One region of the Allobosea sp. P1_B10 genome, then DNA from elsewhere that is predicted to be linked to it. Evidence: predicted binding sites of a transcription regulator. Region 1 holds the regulator's gene; each other region holds the start of a gene.
The links. Region 1 encodes LexA, which represses DNA repair genes until DNA is damaged. Its sites were predicted from a motif close to TGTTCNNNNTGTGTTCNG; they were not measured.
Positions count from the first base shown of each region.

Region 1 (4,667 bases):
ATCGTGCGGCGCGGCGACGCCAAGAAGGGCGACGTGCTCGGCACCGCCCGCCTCGCCGGCATCATGGCCGCCAAGCGCACCCATGAACTGATCCCGCTCTGCCACCCGCTGCTGATCAGCAAGGTCGCCGTCGATCTCACCATCGATGAGACGCTGCCCGGCGTGCGCGTGCGCGCCGAGGTCAAGATGAAGGGGCAGACCGGCGTCGAGATGGAGGCGCTGACTGCCGTCTCGGTGGCCTGCCTCACCGTCTACGACATGGTCAAGGCTGTCGATCGCGGCATGCGGATCGAGGGCATCCGCCTCGTCCACAAATCCGGCGGCAAATCCGGAACCTACGAGGCTGCGCCCGGCTGATGGCACTGACCCCGGTCAAGGTCGCACTCAAGGCGCTGCTCGACAGCGTGCCTGCCACGACGCCTGCGGAGACAGTGCCTCTCGCGCGCGCTACGGACCGAATCCTGGCAGCGCCGGTCACCGCCCTGAGAACCCAGCCGCCTTTCGCCAATTCGGCCATGGATGGCTATGCCGCCCGCGCCGAGGATCTCCGCCCCGCCACCCAACTGCGCGTCATCGGCGAATCAGCCGCCGGCCGCGCTTTTGCAGGCACTGTAAGCCCCGGCGAAGCCGTGCGCATCTTCACCGGCGCGCCGATGCCCGAAGGCGCCGACACCATCCTGATGCAGGAGAACGCCGACGGCGTCGGCAGCGCGACGATCACGGTCCGCGAGGGCGCGGCCAAAGGCCGTTTCGTCCGCCCGGCCGGCCTCGATTTTTCGCAAGGTGACGTGCTCCTGCCGGCCGGACGCCGGCTCGACAGCGCGGCGCTCGGCCTCGCCGCCGCCGGTGGGCACCCCACGCTGCCCGTCCGACGCAAGCCGCTGGTCGCGATCCTGGCCACCGGCGACGAGCTCGTGTTGCCGGGCGAGACGGTCGGACCCGACCAGATCGTCGCCTCCAACAGTTTTTCACTGGCGGCCATCGTCGAGCAGGCCGGCGGCACCGTGCTCGACCTCGGCATCGCGCGCGACAACCACCCCGATCTCGCCGCCAAGATCGAGCGCGCCAAGGCTGTCGACGCCGATGTGCTGATCACGCTGGGCGGCGCCTCTGTCGGCACGCATGACCTGGTCCAGGAGGCGCTGAAGGCGCAGGGCATGGATCTCGGCTTCTGGAAGATCGCCATGCGGCCGGGCAAGCCGATGATGATGGGCCGGCTCGGCCGCATGGTCGCGCTGGGCCTGCCGGGCAACCCCGTCTCGTCTATCGTCTGCGGCCATCTCTTCGTGAGCCCGCTGATCGAGGCTCTGCTGGGCATGCCGGAACCCGAGCGCGACCGCTCGGAGCCAGCCACCCTGGAAACCGATATGGCGGCCAACGATGAGCGCGAGGACTATGTCCGCTCGGAGCTGACCCGGAGCGCGGATGGCTGGTTGGTGACGCCGTTCTCGAAGCAGGATTCCTCGATGCTGAGCCTGCTCGCCCGCGCCGATGCGTTGACCATCCGACCGGTCCTGGCGGAGCCGGCAAAGCGCGGCGACGCATGCCGGATCCTGCGGCTGCGCTGAGCTTGCTTGCAGAACACAACGCGAACGTGTATACCGTTCTTGATTTGTTTCGAATCTGCTCGAGGGAGCGCCCGCTGGGACCATGCTGACACGCAAACAGTTCGAACTGCTTCGTTTCATTCAGGAACGCCTCCGCGAGAGCGGCGTCCCCCCTTCCTTCGACGAGATGAAGGACGCACTCGACCTCAAGTCGAAATCGGGCATCCACCGCCTGATCATGGCATTGGAGGAGCGCGGCTTCATCCGCAGGCTACCCAACCGCGCCCGCGCGCTTGAGGTCATCAAGATGCCGGACGGCATCGCAGGCGGACAGGCCGGTCGCCCGCGCTTCAGCCCATCGATCGTCCAGGGCGGGCTCAGCAAGGCCAAGCCGGCCGCTGCGCCGCCTGAGGAGGACGCGCGCAACATGGTGGCGATCCCGGTAATGGGACGCATCGCCGCCGGTACGCCGATTTCGGCGATCCAGAGCCGCAGCCACAGCGTCTCCATGCCCGCCGACATGCTGGGTTCCGGCGAGCATTACGCGCTCGAGGTTCGCGGCGATTCGATGGTCGAGGCCGGCATCCTCGATGGCGACACGGTCGTCATCAAGCGCCAGGATACGGCCAATACCGGCGATATCATCGTCGCCCTCATCGATGACGAGGAAGCGACGCTGAAACGCCTGCGCAAGCGTGGTTCATCGATAGCCCTCGAAGCCGCAAATCCCGCATATGAGACGCGCGTACTTGGTCCCGACCGGGTCAAGATCCAGGGTCGGCTGGTCAACCTGTTCCGACGCTACTGACAAGCTGAATGCGCTTGGAAAGCGCGCGACCGACCCGGATTGGCCGTTGCGCGACGCTTTCCGCATGGAGGCGGCGCGCGCTCTATAGGGGCTCGGCCTCTCCGGCATCGGCAGGTTCGCTCGCCGGGCTCACCGGCGCCACTGCTGCCGGTTGCTGGCTCGGACGAGAACTCGACGGTGCAGCGGCCCTGCCGCCGGTGCGCGTCCAAGGTCGCTCGACATCGGCGCGCTCGGCCTGGAGCACGCGCCATCCGCCTGCCCTCGATATCAGCGAGGTCGCGCCATCGCGCCCCAGCGCAATGCGGTCGACCAACTTGGCGGCACAGGGCGCTGACCACGGTATCGGCGTGACCACGAGGTCGGCGCGGGCACAATCCTCGATGATGCCAAGCCGCTCGCGCGCATAGGCGATGCTGCGGCCGTCCTTTGTGCGGATGACACAGCCCAGCGCATCGCAGGCGGCGCCCTGGCGCAGGCTCGCATCGGTCGGCGCGCGATTGTCACCGTCAGCGTTCAGCCATTGCTGGATGACGAAGGCGCTCGGCCGCCCGGCAACGATCAATCGCTCGTCGCTGCCGCGCACCGCGATGCCGGAGCCGTCGCGCTCGACAAGCACATCGGGGCGCTCGGGCTTCGCCGCCACGGCGACACCGGCGATCAGCGGCAGGATGGCCAGCAGGCGCAGCTTGGTGCTCCAGAGCGTTGCCCAGAGCAGGCTCAGCGAGAAGCAGATCAACGCCGCTGGACCGAACGCAGGGATGACGAGCGTCGAATGGTCGATGGTCGCCACCCAATGTGCCAGCTTCAGCACGAACTCCGACGCCAACCCCATAGCCGCCCAGGCCGGCCAGTCGAGCCCGAACGGGTAGGCCAGCACGCCGAACACGGCAGCCGGCATCACGACAAGCGAGACAAAGGGCAAGGCCAGCGCGTTGCCGAGCAGGCCGAACGGGTTGAAGGCCTGGAAGTGATAGGCGCCGAAGGGCGCGGTCGCAGCCGTCGCGAGCAATGTCGTCACCAGGATCCCGAGCGCAGCGATCCAGAGCGGACGCAGAGGCCAGGGCAGCGAGGATGGCGGCGCCTCGCGATTGCGCCCTTCCCAGCGCTCGGCAAAGGCGATCAGCGCGGCGACTGCGCCGAACGACATCTGGAAGCTCGGGCCAAGCAGCGCGTCGGGTTCGCGCAACAGAACGATCATCGCCGACAGCGCGAGATTGCGCATGCTGAGCGCCGGTCGGTCGACCAGGATCGCGCCCAGCATCACCAGCGTCATAATCAGCGAGCGCACGGTCGCCACATCCGCGCCCGAGAACACGCAATAGCCGATCGCCCCCAGCATGGCTCCAACGGCCGCTATCTTCTTGATCGGCCAGCGCAACGCCAGCGTCTGCGACGCCGCCAGAAGGGCACGGATGATGCCGAAGATCGTGCCGGCGGCCAGCACCATGTGGAGGCCCGAGATCGAGACGATGTGTTCTCCAATTATTGGCGATGTTTTGCGACGCGCGATTCTTTCGATTGGACGTGAACATGCTCGACGCCCAGGTCAAAGACCACGAAGAGGCCATGCCCATCCTCGCCCGCCCGGAGCCGCCTGAATTGCGATGGTGGCACTTGCTAACCGGCGGATTCGCGAAGCTTATCGTGAGTAAGGAGCGATCCGAATGGTCGCCGGATAAATCGCGGGGAGATGTATGTCAGACGACCGGGAATTTGAGTTCTTCAAACTTCGACGCGAGGGAAAAACGTATATCTCCAAACTCTTCTCCTATCGCTATGGCTCCGGCGAGGAATTACGCAATGTCCGAATGGTAATCGATGAAAACGACAAGATACTGCTTGGAGAAATAGAAGGGTCTCTCTGCTTGAGGCTGAGCGGTAACCTAAGAAAGACGCAGGTCTCTGCCATCGTGTCCCAGGACACGAAAAACATAAGGAGACTAACTTTTCAGACGTTTCAGTCGCGAAAAGGAGAATGGATACAGGCGTTTGACAAAAACGAATTTACGTTTCGAGACGACGAATTCGAAAAGCTTCTTTCCTTCCTTACTCAGCTTAAATTTATCGACCTCTCTAATCACGAGAATTTTCATATCGAAGATATTTCAACTCGGGCCGGTCCGAAAGCAATAATTGATGCTTCTGATCGGGGAATTATAGACAGCATCAAAGGCATAACGGGCGAACGGCGCGATAGTCTCCTTCGCGCGTTGCGATCATCGCTTACAGCGGAGGAGATCAACATTCTTCTCGGTCGGCGACAGGGGCTTGAGACGTTTGAAGAGCATATTCGCCTCGGCGATTGGCATGAA
Region 1 is NZ_JBFTZP010000004.1:303,189-307,855, forward strand. Features, by position in the region: gene moaC (cyclic pyranopterin monophosphate synthase MoaC) at 1-357, shown strand, start outside; gene AC1D2L_RS12050 (molybdopterin molybdotransferase MoeA) at 357-1,568, shown strand; gene lexA (transcriptional repressor LexA) at 1,651-2,355, shown strand; gene AC1D2L_RS12060 (ComEC/Rec2 family competence protein) at 2,438-3,874, opposite strand; gene AC1D2L_RS12065 (Shedu immune nuclease family protein) at 4,050-4,667, shown strand, end outside.

Region 2 (4,667 bases), on a different contig from region 1:
GACCTCGATCGGCAGGCAGCCGTCGAAATAGGGCGTGCCTTCCCATTCCTTGAACTCGGTCTTCTCGGCCGCCAGCAGGGCGTCGATGAAGGCTTCGTACTGGTCGCGGTCGAGCGGGCAGTTGATGTAGTCCGCGCCGGTGCCGCCGGGGCCGACCTTGTCGTAGCGCGATTGGAACCAGGCCTGGTCCATGTCGATCGAATCGAAATGGACGATCGGGGCGATCGCGTCGAAGAAGGCGAGCGAATCCTCCCCCGTCAGCGACTGGATGCCCTGCGCCAGCGCCGGCGAGGTCAGGGGGCCGGTCGCGATAATGACATTGTCCCATTCGGCCGGAGGCAGGCCGGCGATCTCGGCGCGGTCGATCGTGACGAGGGGGTGCGCCTCGAGCGCGGCGGTCACTGCTTCGGAGAACCCGTCGCGGTCCACGGCGAGCGCGCCGCCGGCCGGGACCTGGTGGGCATCGCCCTTCGCCATGATCACCGAATCGAGCTGGCGCATCTCCCAATGCAATTGCCCGACGGCATTGTTCAGCGAATCGTCGGAGCGGAACGAGTTCGAGCAGACGAGTTCGGCCAGGCCCTCGGTCTTGTGCGCGTCGGTGCCGCGGACAGGCCGCATCTCATGCAGCACGACCGGCACGCCGGCCTGGGCGATCTGCCAGGCGGCTTCGGAGCCGGCAAGGCCGCCGCCGATGATGTGGACGGGAGTACGGGTGGACGATGAGTTGGCTGTCATGCCAGCGATGTGTCCGCAGGCAGGCCAAAGGTCAAGAGACGCTGGCGGCCCGCATGGCGGGAATCGGCGCGAGGCTCCCGGTTTTCGGGATCACACGACCCCAGAACGCAAAATGCCCGCTCGAAAGCGGGCATTCGCTCTTCGACCAGATCCGAGGGGAGGACTCAGGACCCGGGAGAACTACTTTGTAAGCGGCAGCTTCGAAAAGCGCGCTGCTTCAGAGAGCGTGGGCACGCGCAATGAAGGGGATCTCCGAGCGCGAGAGGCCGAGATCATCGAGCTCGCGGTCGCTCAGGCGCGAGAGCTCGCGAACGGTCTCGCGGTAGCGAAGGAAGGCACGGATCTTGGCAGCGATCATGGTGACGAACATGGCGAAAAGTCCTTGGTTTTTTCGGGCGTTAACCCCGACAGCGATGAATTCGTTGTGCACTGCATATAAGGTAGCCCCGCTGGCGCAAACAGAGGCGATCCTTCAATTCCGTCATGCGCAGAACGCATGATGACTTAACGGTCGCTTTAATTTTTGGAATGTGGCTGCGCTCAGCGCGGGGCAAGGCGAGCGGCATGCCCAAATATATGATTATAAAATGAGCAATCCTTATTTTCTTACGTTCGCCGGCAACGGGATGCCTGTTTTATGGGCGTATATCCGCTCAATTTTAGAGAAATGCTGCGCTGCGGCATAATCCCCAAGGCGGCCGTGCAAGCAGGGTCGTCCCAGTGTGGGACCGATGCCGTTTGGCGGCGACGGCTAGCGGCCCGTCCGACCGGATAGCCGGCTGTGAAAACGCCTGCCCCTCTCTCGAGAGGGGCAGGCGCGCGATCGTGCAGGACGTGTCGTGAGGAGCGCTGCCCGCGCCTTACGCCTGCGCGGCGACGGCTGCCGACCAGGGCGAAACCACGTCGCTGCAACCCTCCGCCTGTCGCGGGCTCGCGACGATGAAGTTGGGGCAGGCGAAATTGATCGGAAGCACGCCGTGCTCGACGATCGAGAGATTGCCGGCCTGCTCCAGCGCGTCCAGCACGTCGTCGCGCAGGCGCTGGTCTGCGCTGGTGGAACCGGGGCCGGAGACGTCGATGCGCGCCTGATGGGCGGCTGTGTCGACGTCCATGCCGAAATCCAGGCTCCAGGCGAGCATCTGGTAGACGCTCGCCAAGATGCGGCGCCCGCCCGATGCTCCGCCCGCGATGCGCGGCCAGCTGCCGTCGGTGGGGGTGACGATGACGGGGCACATGTTGCAGAGCGGGCGCGCGCCGGGCGCGATCGCGTTGGCGCTGTCTGGCCGCGGATCGAACCACATCATGCCGTTGTTCATCAGGATGCCGGTCTCCGGCAGCACGACGCGGCTGCCCATGGAGGAGAGCAGGGTGGTCGTGACCGAGACGAGATTGCCCTCGCCGTCGACGACTGTGAGATGCGTTGTGCAGGTGTCGCCGGGCTCCTTGGCGGTCGCGGCGCCGAGCCCCTCGAGGCGGCTGGCATAGGCCTCGCGCATCACAGCCGACAGCTGCGAGAACCAGGCTGCGTCGGGCCCGCTCGCGGGAAGGGCCGCGGAATCCATGCCCGCGACCACCTGGGCAAGGGTGGGAGCCGCCGTCAGCCCGCCTGCCGTGTGGATCTGGTGGCTGCCGCGCCAGTCGATCACCGGCGCCTCGCGCAGCGTCGCCTGGCAGTTGGCGAGATCCTCGGAGTCGACGACGCCGCCTGCCTTGGCGATGTCTGCGACCAGGAGCCTTGCCGTCTCGCCCTCGTAGAAATCGCGCAGGCCGGCCTTGGCCAGGCGCTCCAGAGTCGCGCCGAGATTGCCCAGCGTGAAGAAGCCAGCTTCGCCCTGATAGGGCGGCACAGGCGGAAGGCCGCCCGGCAGGTAGATCCGCGCGCTCTCTTCATAGAGGCGCAGCACGGAGGCCGAGGAGGAGATCTTGAGCGTGGTGTACCAGTCCTGCGCCATGCCGCGCTTGGCCAGCGCGATCGCGGGTGCCAGCAGATCCGAGACCGGCATGCCGGAGCCGAAGCTCTCTTGCAGCTTGGCGTACCCGGCGACCGAGGACGGGATGCAGAAGGACAGCGGCCCGTGGATGTTCTTGTCGCCGACGACCTCCGGCCAGGTGAAGAGGTCCTTCTTCATGGCGCCTGTCAGCGGGTAGTCGGCGGGGTCGGCGCGATGGGGCGCGACGGGGCCGAAATCGACGACCTGCGCCCGCGTCTCATTGGCCTTGAGCACCAGCGCGAAGCCGATGCCGCCGAGCCCGCTGTTCCAGGGCTCGACTGCCGCCAGGGCGAAACAGGCTGCCACCGCCGCATCGGCCGCATTGCCGCCGGCCTCGAGGATCGCTGCGCCCGCTTCAGCTGCTTCGCGGTTCTGCGAGACGACGATGCCGTGCTGTCCGCTCGCGGAGGGCTTGGTGAGGTTCCAGTGCTGGGTGCGGTAGGCTTTGGCGCGAGCGGTAGGCATTGATGTCTCTCTGGCTGTGGTGAGCGATAGTGGCATGGCGGGATGCATGGCGTCGAACGCGATCTGCGCTGGGCCGAGGTTGCGAAAAGGTCGGGGGCGACGGCCTTTTGCGGAGTATCGAATCCCAGCGAGAACCGCGCTGTCACCCCGGGGCGACCGGGATCCCTGCCTGACCTTTTCAGGGGAGCGCTCGGGAATGGAGCCCGGCTCTTCGCGCCGCTCTCCCCGGGATAATGGCACTGCCCTCAATCGCGACTCGCCTTCGCGGTGGGGCCATTCTATAAGGAACAAATAGAGAACAATTTGCGCTGGCATGCATGAACACCAACCGTCCTCTCCTGGCCGAACTCCGCAGCCAACTCGCGCAGGCCGCGCGGTTGAGTGCGCCTGCGGCCATGGGGCAGGTGACCTTTGGCGTGCCGGCGCTCGATGCGGCCCTGGGTGGCGGCATCGCCCGGGCCGCTCTCCATGAGATCTATGCGCCGGGGACCGCCGATCTCGCCGCGGCGACGGGGTTTGCGGTCGGCCTCGCGATCCGGTCCGCCGGCCTGCGTCCGATCCTGTGGGTCCGGCAGGATATGCTGGATGCCGAGACAGGGCGGTTGCACCCGCCGGGTCTCGCCGAACTCGGCCTCGATCCCGCGCGTATCCTGCTGGTGCGGGCGCGCGATGCGCAGGGCGTGCTGCGAGCCGGGGCCGAGGCGGCACGCTGTTCGGCGCTGGGCGCGGTGCTGATCGAGCCCTGGGGCGAGCCGCGCCTGCTCGATCTGACCGCGAGTCGGCGCCTGGCGCTCGCGGCTGAAGGCTCAGGCGTCGCCGTCCTGCTCCTGCGCGCTGTGGCCAACCCCGATTCGAGCGCCGCGCGCACACGCTGGCAGGTCCGGGCTCTGCCCTCGCGCGCACTGGAGGCGAATGCGCCGGGAGATCCGTCTTTCAATGTGACGCTGCTGCGCAATCGCGGCGGCCTGGGTGAGTGCGAGTGGCGTGTGGAGTGGAGCCGTGACCGACAATCTTTCCAAGAAAGGCCTGCTTTCCCGGAAAGACCCGCTTTCCAGGAGAGACCAGCCCGGCCCGCCGCCGGAACACCCCACCCCCAGAGTTCTGCCGATGTCGCGCCGCTATCTCAGCCTGTGGTTTCCTTTCCTGGCGACAGACCGGCTGCTGCGGGAGAGGCCCCCTTGCGACGAGCCGGATAAGCGCCCGCTCGTCCTCGTCGAGAAGGATCGTGGCGCGTTGCGGCTCTGCGAATGCGACCGCCGCGCGGTTGCGCTGGGGCTCAGGCGCGGCCTGACGCTGGCCGATGCGCGCGCGCGCATTCCCGATCTCGTGGCGCTGGAGGCCCAGCCCGAGGCCGATGCCCGCTTCATCCTCCGTCTGGCCGCCTTTTGCGATCGTTTCACGCCGCTGGTGGCGCTCGATCCAGGCCATGGGTTGATGCTGGACATCACCGGCTGCGCCCATCTCTTCGGCGGC
Region 2 is NZ_JBFTZP010000001.1:191,650-196,316, reverse strand. Features, by position in the region: gene trmFO (methylenetetrahydrofolate--tRNA-(uracil(54)-C(5))-methyltransferase (FADH(2)-oxidizing) TrmFO) at 1-738, opposite strand, end outside; gene AC1D2L_RS00960 (DUF1127 domain-containing protein) at 956-1,108, opposite strand; gene AC1D2L_RS00955 (gamma-glutamyltransferase) at 1,599-3,194, opposite strand; gene AC1D2L_RS00950 (ImuA family protein) at 3,512-4,390, shown strand; gene AC1D2L_RS00945 (Y-family DNA polymerase) at 4,302-4,667, shown strand, end outside.
Region 2: a site for LexA is predicted at 3,478-3,495, ahead of AC1D2L_RS00950 (ImuA family protein). Genes of this name have one in related genera too.

Region 3 (4,667 bases), on a different contig from region 1:
GCTGCGGCACCGCACAGGCTGCGATGGGGCCGTTCTACTGCCCCGAGGACAAGAAGGTTTATCTCGACCTCTCCTTCTTCCAGGAAATGCAGCGCAAGCTCGGTGGCGGCGGCGACTTCGCCTATGCCTATGTCATCGGCCACGAGGTCGGCCACCACATCCAGAACCTGATCGGCATCCTGCCCAAGGCCAACCAGTTGCGCGAGCGCTCCTCGGAGCGCGAGGCGAACGCGATCTCGGTGCGGATCGAGCTCCAGGCCGACTGCTTCGCCGGTGTCTGGGCGCACAACGTCCAGGCCATGGGTCGCGTCGAGGCGGGCGATGTCGAGGAGGCCATCAAGACCGCCTCTGCGATCGGCGACGATCGCCTCCAGAAGGCATCGCGCGGCCAGGTCGTGCCCGATTCCTTCACCCACGGCTCGTCAGCGCAGCGCACACGCTGGTTCAACACCGGCCTGCGCACCGGCTCCATGCAGAGTTGCGATACTTTCAGGACCGACCAGCTCTAGAGGCAAGCACCTTAGTTCCGGCGTTCCGGATTGCGCCGCTGGCCCGGACAAGCTCCGTAGCAGCGCAACCCGGAGTGGGCGCCCAAGGGAGCGATGGGCCACTTGAGGGATCCCCGGACGACGCTGACGCTTCGCCCGGGATGACTGCGCCTTTCCAAACCACAGGGCGCGCTAGCCGCGGTATTGCGCCTCGGTGACCTGCTCCATCCAGTCGACAGGCGAACCGTCCTGCTTTTCCTGGAGCGCGATATGGCTCATGGCCGTGGTCGCGGTGGCGCCGTGCCAGTGCTTTTCGCCCGGCGGGAACCAGACGACATCGCCGGCCCTGATCTCCTCGATCTCGCCGCCTTCGCGTTGCGCCCAGCCACAACCGGCGGTGACGATGAGGGTCTGTCCCAGCGGATGAGTGTGCCAGGCCGTGCGCGCGCCGGGCTCGAAAGTGACCAGCGCCATCGCGATGCGCGCGGGCTCCGGCGGGCTGAACAGCGGGTCGATCCGGACGCTGCCGGAGAAATAGTCCGCAGGTCCCTTCCCGGAAGGCTGCGAGCCGCTTCGCTTGATTTCCATGATGGTCTCCTGAGGGGCGTCGCGCCCAACGGCACGCGCACCTTGTGATACGCAAACGCGATAGACCGGTTCTAGCGCGAAGCCGCGACCATCAGCCAGGCGAACGCTCGCGCCTGACGCCCAGGCGACGCGGCGCCGCGCCCAGCCTGCCGGCGAGGACCGCGCCCTTCGGCAACACCAGGCCGGCGCGCAGGCGCCGGGCGCCAAAGGAAATCGCAGCACGCTCGCGCAGGGAGCCGGCCACGCCGCGCAGCGGGATCAGTGCGGCCGCCTCTGGCGCCAGCAGCAGGTGACGGTCGACGGCTTGAGTCCAGTGCGCCTGCGGGGCATCGCCGGCATCGAGCAGAACGAGCCAGTCCCCGCGCGCTACCGCAGCGCCGAGATGCCAGCCCTCGCCTGCACCGCCCTTGAGATAACTGGCGCCCGTCGCATCGGCGAGGCGCTCGATATCGCTGTTGCCCGTAGAATCGACGACGACCGCATGACCCAGGAAGCCGTCGGCCACTGCCGGGATCAGCACCGAGAAGGTCGCGGCAAGAGCACTGGCTGAGCCATCGGCCCGGATCACGGCTGTTAGCATGGGCAGATCAATATGACGCAGCGCAACATGTCGCAATCCTGTCACTTGAATTTCGTTCCTGTTATGTTCACATAGAAAGAACAGGAACATGCCGATTCCCGGCAGTTTTTTTCAGGGTTCCGCGCCATGCGCCAGGCTGTGTCATCCAGCGTTACCTCCGGCCAGCCCCGGCCTTCGGCTCGCGCGCCCCATATGCTCAAGCGCCTCGACAGCGAGCCGGCTTCGGTGGCGGCCCGTGTCGCCCCCGCCGAGGCGCTGGCCTATGCCGGCCACCGGATCGACCCCGAGCGCCGCCGCGGGCGGGGCGCCACGATCAATCCGGGCGGCCGCTTCGAGAGCGAGCAGCGTTTCGCGGAGGATGACGGCTGGGGATCGCTCGGCGAACTGCCCGCCTTCAAGACCGAAGTCTCCGTCGAGAAGCCGCGCACGATCATCACCCGCAACGATTCACCGGATATCTCCTTCGATCGCTCGATCAATCCCTATCGCGGCTGCGAGCATGGCTGCGTCTATTGCTTTGCCCGCCCGAGCCACGCCTATCTCGGCCTGTCGCCGGGACTGGATTTCGAGAGCAAGCTGACAGCCAAGCCGGACGCCGCGATCCTGCTCGAGAAAGAGCTTTCCGCTCCCGCCTACCAGCCGCGCACCATCGCGATCGGCACCAATACGGATGCCTACCAGCCGATCGAAAAGAAGCTGCGGATCATGCGCGGCATCCTGGAGGTGCTGGCCAAGTTCAATCATCCGGTCGGCATCGTGACCAAGTCGGCGCTCGTTCAGCGCGATATCGACATCCTGGCGCCGATGGCGGCGCTCGGCCTTGCCAAGGTCGCGATCTCGCTGACGACGCTCGATCCGACGGTCGCCCGGACCATGGAGCCGCGCGCCGCCTCGCCCGCGAAGCGGCTCGAGACGATCCGGAAGCTCTCTGAGGCCGGCATTCCCGTTACCGTGCTCGTCGCCCCCATCATCCCGGCGATCAATGAGCACGAGATCGAACGCATCCTGGATGCGGCCAAGGCCGCTGGCGCACGCGAGGCCGGCTATGTGCTGCTACGCCTGCCGCTCGAGGTGAAGGAACTGGTCCATGACTGGCTGCTCACGCATCACCCCGACAAATTGCGCCATGTCGTCTCGCTGATCCGCTCGACGCGGGGCGGCAAGGATTATGATTCGGCGTGGGGCCAGCGCCAGGTCGGATCGGGTCCCTATGCCTGGATGATCGGGCGGCGCTTCGAGATGGCGGCCGAGCGCCTTGGCTTCAACGGCGCGCGCCTGCGGCTGCGCAGCGACCTCTTCCTCAAGCCGGAGAAGGAGAGAGCGCAGCTCAGCCTGTTCTGAACTCGCCATCTGTCCCACCGACCATTCAGGAGCGGCAGGGTGCTTTGGCCCTCGGGGTTGCTTCGCTTGCCTCGCAATAAGGTGGATGGCGTCGGCAGGCTCTGGCAACGCGCGACAAGTTTCGCCATAAGCCCGGCCATGACAGCCAATTTCAGCCGCGAGCGAGACGCCATCCGCAAAGGCCTGTGGCCTCTGGCCGGTGTCGACGAGGTCGGGCGTGGGCCGCTCGCCGGTCCGGTCGTGGCGGCAGCCGTCATCCTCGACCCCAAGGCGGTGCCAGAGGGGCTGTGCGATTCGAAGGCGTTGAGCGCCATCCGGCGCGAGGAGCTGTTCATCGAGATCGCAGCTTCGGCTCTGGCCATCGGTGTCGCCAGCGCGACCGCGATCGAGATCGATGCGATCAATATCCGGCAGGCGACCCTGCTGGCGATGCGCCGCGCGGTGAAGGCGCTGGCGGTCGTGCCGGTCAGCGTTCTCGTCGACGGAAACGATCCGCCGGCACTGGCCTGCACCTGCGAGGCCGTGGTGCAAGGCGATGCAAGCATCGCCTCGATAGCGGCGGCCTCGATCATCGCCAAGGTCACGCGCGACCGGATGATGGCGCGGCTGTGCCGGCGCTACTCGGTCTACGGCTTCTCCCGCCATGTCGGCTATGGCACGCCGGAGCATCGCGCGGCGCTCCAGGAGCACGGGCCCTGCCCCGAGCACCGCTATTCCTTCGCGCCGGTCAAAGGGCTCTGGCAACGCCCATAACCCACGCTGGGTAGCTCGCAATCGCATTGCGCTCGCTGCGGCGACACGCGGTTGTGACGAGCGTCCGGAGGCTGTCCGTGTTAACCAGTGATTAGGAATTTTACTTGGCTTGCCAAGGGGCTAGGCAAAAACTGCAGCCCCAAAACGAGACGCATTTTTTTCGTCCTGGAAACCCGGCTTTTACCCTGACTCGGCAATATCGCGACTGTTGAAGTTGCGTAACCGTCTTGGGGCGACATGAGTATTTTGCGTTCCGGGACCACCAGCGCCGCCGTCCGGATTCAGGTTCCGCGTACCGGACGGCCCGCGCTGCAGTCTCGTCTCAAGGTGGCACCGCCACCGCAGGAGCTACCGCTCGATCAGGTGCTCGTTGGCGACTGCGTCGCCGCGATCAATTCCCTGCCGGCAGCAAGCGTCGACCTCGTCTTCGCTGACCCCCCGTACAACCTCCAGCTCGGTGGCGATCTTCGCCGGCCCGACGACAGCCTCGTCGATGCCGTCGATGACGACTGGGACAAGTTCTCGTCCTTCGCCGAATACGATCAGTTCACCCGCGCCTGGCTGACAGCCTGCCGCCGGGTGTTGAAGCCCGATGGCGCGCTGTGGGTGATCGGGTCCTACCACAACATTTTCCGCGTCGGGTCGATCCTTCAGGATCTTGGTTTCTGGATGCTGAACGACATCGTCTGGCGCAAGGCCAACCCGATGCCGAACTTCCGCGGCCGGCGTTTCACCAACGCCCATGAGACCCTGATCTGGGCTGCGCGCGGCGAGCGGTCGAAATACACCTTCCACTACGAGGCGCTGAAGGGTGGCAACGAAGACCTCCAGATGCGCTCCGACTGGTACCTGCCGCTGTGCACGGGCGAGGAACGGCTGAAGGACGACAAGGGGGCCAAGGTGCACCCGACCCAGAA
Region 3 is NZ_JBFTZP010000007.1:62,334-67,000, reverse strand. Features, by position in the region: gene ypfJ (KPN_02809 family neutral zinc metallopeptidase) at 1-509, shown strand, start outside; gene AC1D2L_RS15865 ((R)-mandelonitrile lyase) at 681-1,076, opposite strand; gene AC1D2L_RS15860 (hypothetical protein) at 1,168-1,656, opposite strand; gene AC1D2L_RS15855 (PA0069 family radical SAM protein) at 1,849-2,997, shown strand; gene AC1D2L_RS15850 (ribonuclease HII) at 3,136-3,750, shown strand; gene AC1D2L_RS15845 (DNA methyltransferase) at 3,988-4,667, shown strand, end outside.
Region 3: a site for LexA is predicted at 1,710-1,727, ahead of AC1D2L_RS15855 (PA0069 family radical SAM protein). Genes of this name have one in related genera too.

Region 4 (4,667 bases), on a different contig from region 1:
TTTTAAGCATGGACATTGGAATGATGATCCGGCGGGCCGGCCAGCGGAATGCTGCCGTCCGGTCGTCATGACGGCCAAAACGAACTTACGCAACGTCAAACAACATCCCGAAGGCGCTGTTCGCGTTGCCATTTTCAGTCTTGCAGGTTTAGAGCGTCACCACTTGGCTCAGCCCGACACCGGCACCGCCCGTCGCGCCAGCGCGGCCGCATCGACGCTGTGTGGGAGGTCGCCAAAGTGACCAGACCAACGCCCCTCGAGCCGCGACGCGATGAAGGCGTCGGCGACCTTGTGCGACGAGTAGCGCAACAGCAGCGAGGCCTGCAGCATCACGGCCAGCCGCTCCGTCAGCCGCCGGGCCTGGCCCTCATGGCCGATCAGCCCTGGCAATCCCCCAGTCAGCGCCGCCAGTTGAGCATCGTAGCGCCGGTCCGCGCCCTTCACTTGGCGCAACTCGTCTAGCAGGGCTGCCAGCGACCCCGGCTCGCGCTCGAGCGAGCGCAGCACGTCGAGGCAGATGACATTGCCCGAGCCTTCCCAGACGGAGTTCAGCGGCGCCTCGCGATAATGCCGCGCCATCGGGTTCTCCTCGATGAAGCCGTTGCCGCCATGGCATTCCAGCGCCTCGACGACGACGGCCGGCGTGCGCTTGGCCACCCAGTATTTGGCGATCGGCGCCCCGATCCGCGCAAGCAATCGCTCGCTCTCGGATCCCTCCTGGCGGTCAACCGCCGCAAACAGCCGAAAAGCCAGCCACGCGGCTGCCTCGGCCTCAATGGCGAGGTCTGCCAGCACGTTCTGCATGATCGGCTGGTCGATCAGCGCGCGCTGGAACGCCCTGCGATGCGTTGCGTGATGAGCCGCCAGCGCAACAGCCTGCCGCATAAGCCCGGCGGACGCCGCCGCGATATCGAGCCGGGTGTTGTGATTCATCGCCAGCCCCGTGCGCAGGCCCCGGCCGGGTTCGCCGAGCAGATGACCGATCGCCCCGCGGAACTCGACCTCCGAGGACGCATTGGAGCGGTTGCCACACTTGTCCTTCAGGCGCTGGATCGCGACGCCGTTGCGCGTACCGTCAGGCAGCCAGCCGGCCACGACGAAGCAGGAACCCCCCTCCTCGGTGCGTGCCAGCGTCAGGAAGACGTCGGACTGCGGCACGGAGAAGAACCACTTCTGGCCATGCAGCGAAAACGTCCCGTCGCCGTTGTCGTGCGCGACTGTTTGGGTCTGGCGCAGGTCGGAGCCGCCTTGGGTCTCCGTCATCGCCATGCCAACGGTGGCGCCGGACTTCCCGCCCGCCGAGCCCTGGCTCGGATCATAGGCCGCAGATGAAATGAGCCCGCCCCATTCCGCCCAACGCGCCGGATCCTGCTTCAGGATCGGGATTGCCGAATAGGTCATGCTGATCGGACAGCAGATACCGCTCTCGGCTCCATACCAGAGATATTGCAGCCCCGCGCGCGCCACTTGCGCGCCCGGGCCGGGCCGGTTCCAGCACAAGGCATGGGTCTCCTGGCCGATCGCCAGCCCCATCAGCTCATGCCAGGCGGGATGGAAGGCGACCTGGTCGATCCTGTTGCCAAAGCGATCATGCGTGCGCAGTTCCGGCGTGTACCGGTTGGCCTGCCGGGCCAGTTCCTGCACATGGGCCGAGCCGACGACGCGCCCGGCCTCATGGAGGCGCTCGCTGGCCCAGTCTCCGCCGAAGGCCGCAATTGCAGCAGGCAGCACCGGATCTGTGGCAAAGGCGTCGTAATCCGCCAGCGGCGGGACCTGGTTGGTGGCGTCCCAGGCGGGATGAGCCCTGCTATCGCCTGCCATGCGCGCTCCTCCACCTTGGCCGACCATTCTATCGTCATGGTCGGGCTTGTCCCGAGCATCCGCGTCTTCTTCGATCGAGGACAGTGTTCAAGACGTAGGTGCTCGGGACAAGCCCGAGCATGACGGTGCTCAAATTGCTCGCTCGCGAAGGGCGCAATCCTGCCGCCACATCCCTATATTGACGCAAGAACGAATCACGATCGAATGGCCGCCTCTTGTCCGAGCACAACCTCACCTCCGCCCCCCTGCCCCGCCCCGGCGGCCTCGCCGCGCGCGCGGCAGCGCAGCCGACGGCCGGCTATCTCTCGGGGCTGAACCCGGAGCAGCGACAGGCGGTCGAGGCGACGGATGGCCCCGTGCTGGTGCTCGCCGGCGCGGGTACCGGCAAGACCCGCGTGCTGACCACGCGCATCGCCCATCTGATTGCGACCGGGCGCGCCTTTCCCTCGCAGATCCTCTCCGTCACCTTCACCAACAAGGCGGCGCGCGAGATGAAGGAGCGCGTCGCCAAGCTCGTCGGCCCCGTGGCCGAAGGCATGCCATGGCTGGGCACCTTCCACTCGATCTCGGCAAAGCTGCTGCGTCGCCACGCCGAACTGCTCGACCTGCGCTCAGACTTCACCATCCTCGATACCGACGACCAGCTGCGCCTGATGAAGCAGGTGATCCAGGCCGAGGGGATCGACGAGAAGCGCTGGCCGGCGCGGATGCTGTCGGGCTTCATCGATTCCTGGAAGAACCGCGGCCTTGCGCCCAAGGACGTCTCGCCGGGCGAGGCCGCCGTCTTCGCCAACGGCAAGGGCGGCAAGCTCTACGCAGCCTACCAGGACCGGATGAAGACATTGAACGCCGTCGATTTCGGCGATCTTCTGCTGCACTGCCTGACGCTGTTCCGCGAACATCCCGACGTGCTCACGACCTATCACGAGCGGTTCAAATACATCCTGGTCGACGAGTACCAGGACACCAACACGGCGCAATACCTCTGGCTGAGGCTGCTGGCCCAAGGCCGGCGCAACATCGCCTGCGTCGGCGACGACGACCAGTCGATCTATGGCTGGCGCGGCGCGGAGGTCGACAACATCCTGCGCTTCGAGCAGGATTTTCCTGGCGCGGTCGTGGTGCGACTGGAGCGCAACTATCGCTCGACCGGCCATATCCTCGCCACCGCCGCAAAACTGATCGCCCGCAATGAGGGCCGCCTCGGCAAGACCCTGCGCACCGAGGACGAGGCCGGCGAAAAGGTCACGATCACCGGCGCCTGGGACAGCCAGGAAGAGGCCCGGCTGATCACCGACGAGATCGAGGCGATGCAGTCCAAGGGTGCAAACCTCGCCGAGGTCGCGATCCTGGTGCGCGTCTCCGCACAGATGCGCGAACTGGAAGAGCGCTTCGTCCAGACCGGCATCCCCTATCGCGTCATCGGCGGGCCCCGTTTCTACGAGCGCGCCGAAATCCGCGACGCCATGGCCTACCTCCGCTGCGTCGTCAGCCAGACCGACGATCTCGCCTTCGAGCGCATCGTCAATCAGCCCAAGCGCGGCCTTGGCGACGCGACCATCCAGATCCTGCACAACCACGCCCGCGCCACGGGTGTCTCGCTGCTGCAATCGGCCCGGATGATCGTCGAAAGCGACGAGCTCAAGCCGAAGGCCCGCAGCAGCCTGCGCGAACTCGTCAACGCCTTTGGCCGCTGGAGCGGTCGCGCCGAGCACATGCAGCAGGGCGAACTCGCCGAACTCGTGCTGGAGGAGAGCGGCTACACCGAGATGTGGCAGAAGGACCGGTCGGCCGATGCCGCCGGGCGCCTGGAAAACCTCAAGGAACTCGTGCGCTCGCTCGATGAGTTCCCGGACCTTCCCGCCTTCCTCGAGCACGTCTCGCTGGTGATGGACGCCGACACGGCTGAAGGCGCCGAGCGCGTCTCGATCATGACACTGCACGGTGCAAAGGGGCTGGAATTCGACACCGTCTTCCTGCCCGGCTGGGAGGAAGGCCTGTTCCCCAACCAACGCGCGCTCGACGAGAGCGGCCGCGCCGGGCTGGAAGAGGAGCGCCGCCTCGCCCATGTCGGCCTGACGCGAGCCCGCAAGAGGCTGAAGCTCTATTTCGCCTCGAACCGGCGCATCCACGGCCTCTGGCAGTCGAGCCTGCCGAGCCGCTTTATCGACGAGTTGCCCGAGGAGCATGTCGAGGTCGTCCAGGCCGCCTCGAACTACAGCCAGGTCGGCTACGGCGCCTCGCGCTTCGACCGCATGGAGAGCTTTGGCTCGAGCTACAACACGCCCGGTTGGCAGCGCGCGCAGGAGAACAAGGCCAAGGGCGGCTCCGGCTTCAACGAAAGCGGTGGCTTCGGCGGCAATCGCCAGCGCGGGCCGATGCTGATCGAGGGCGAACTCACCGCCAAATCGAGCGCATCGTCGGCCTATGATACCGGCGCACGCGTCTTCCACGTCAAGTTTGGCAACGGCTCGGTTGCATCAGTAGACGGCAACAAGCTGACGGTGGATTTCGACAAGGCCGGGCGGAAGATGGTCCTGGACAGCTTTGTGCAGAAGGCGGGGTAGAAGCTCCCCCCGCCGCCCTGACTTCAAGTCCGCCCGCAAACTCCACCCCTCCCCGCGAGCAGCGCCGCTGCGCGCCGTCGCGGAACCGACTATGCAGGCGGCGATCGCTCCGGGCCGGCTTCGTGTGAATGCCGGCGGCGGGGCCTGCCGGACTTGCGACATGCCCGATATCGATCTCATCCTCGGCAACACTGCCGACCCCGCTTTGCAGTCGACCGTCTCGGAAGGCCTGCGTGACTACAATCGCGAGGTCTGCGGCGTCAGCGACCACATGCCCCT
Region 4 is NZ_JBFTZP010000002.1:454,812-459,478, reverse strand. Features, by position in the region: gene AC1D2L_RS06920 (VHL beta domain-containing protein) at 1-16, opposite strand, end outside; gene AC1D2L_RS06915 (acyl-CoA dehydrogenase family protein) at 169-1,821, opposite strand; gene AC1D2L_RS06910 (ATP-dependent helicase) at 2,037-4,388, shown strand; gene AC1D2L_RS06905 (GNAT family N-acetyltransferase) at 4,549-4,667, shown strand, end outside.
Region 4: a site for LexA is predicted at 2,007-2,024, ahead of AC1D2L_RS06910 (ATP-dependent helicase). Genes of this name have one in related genera too.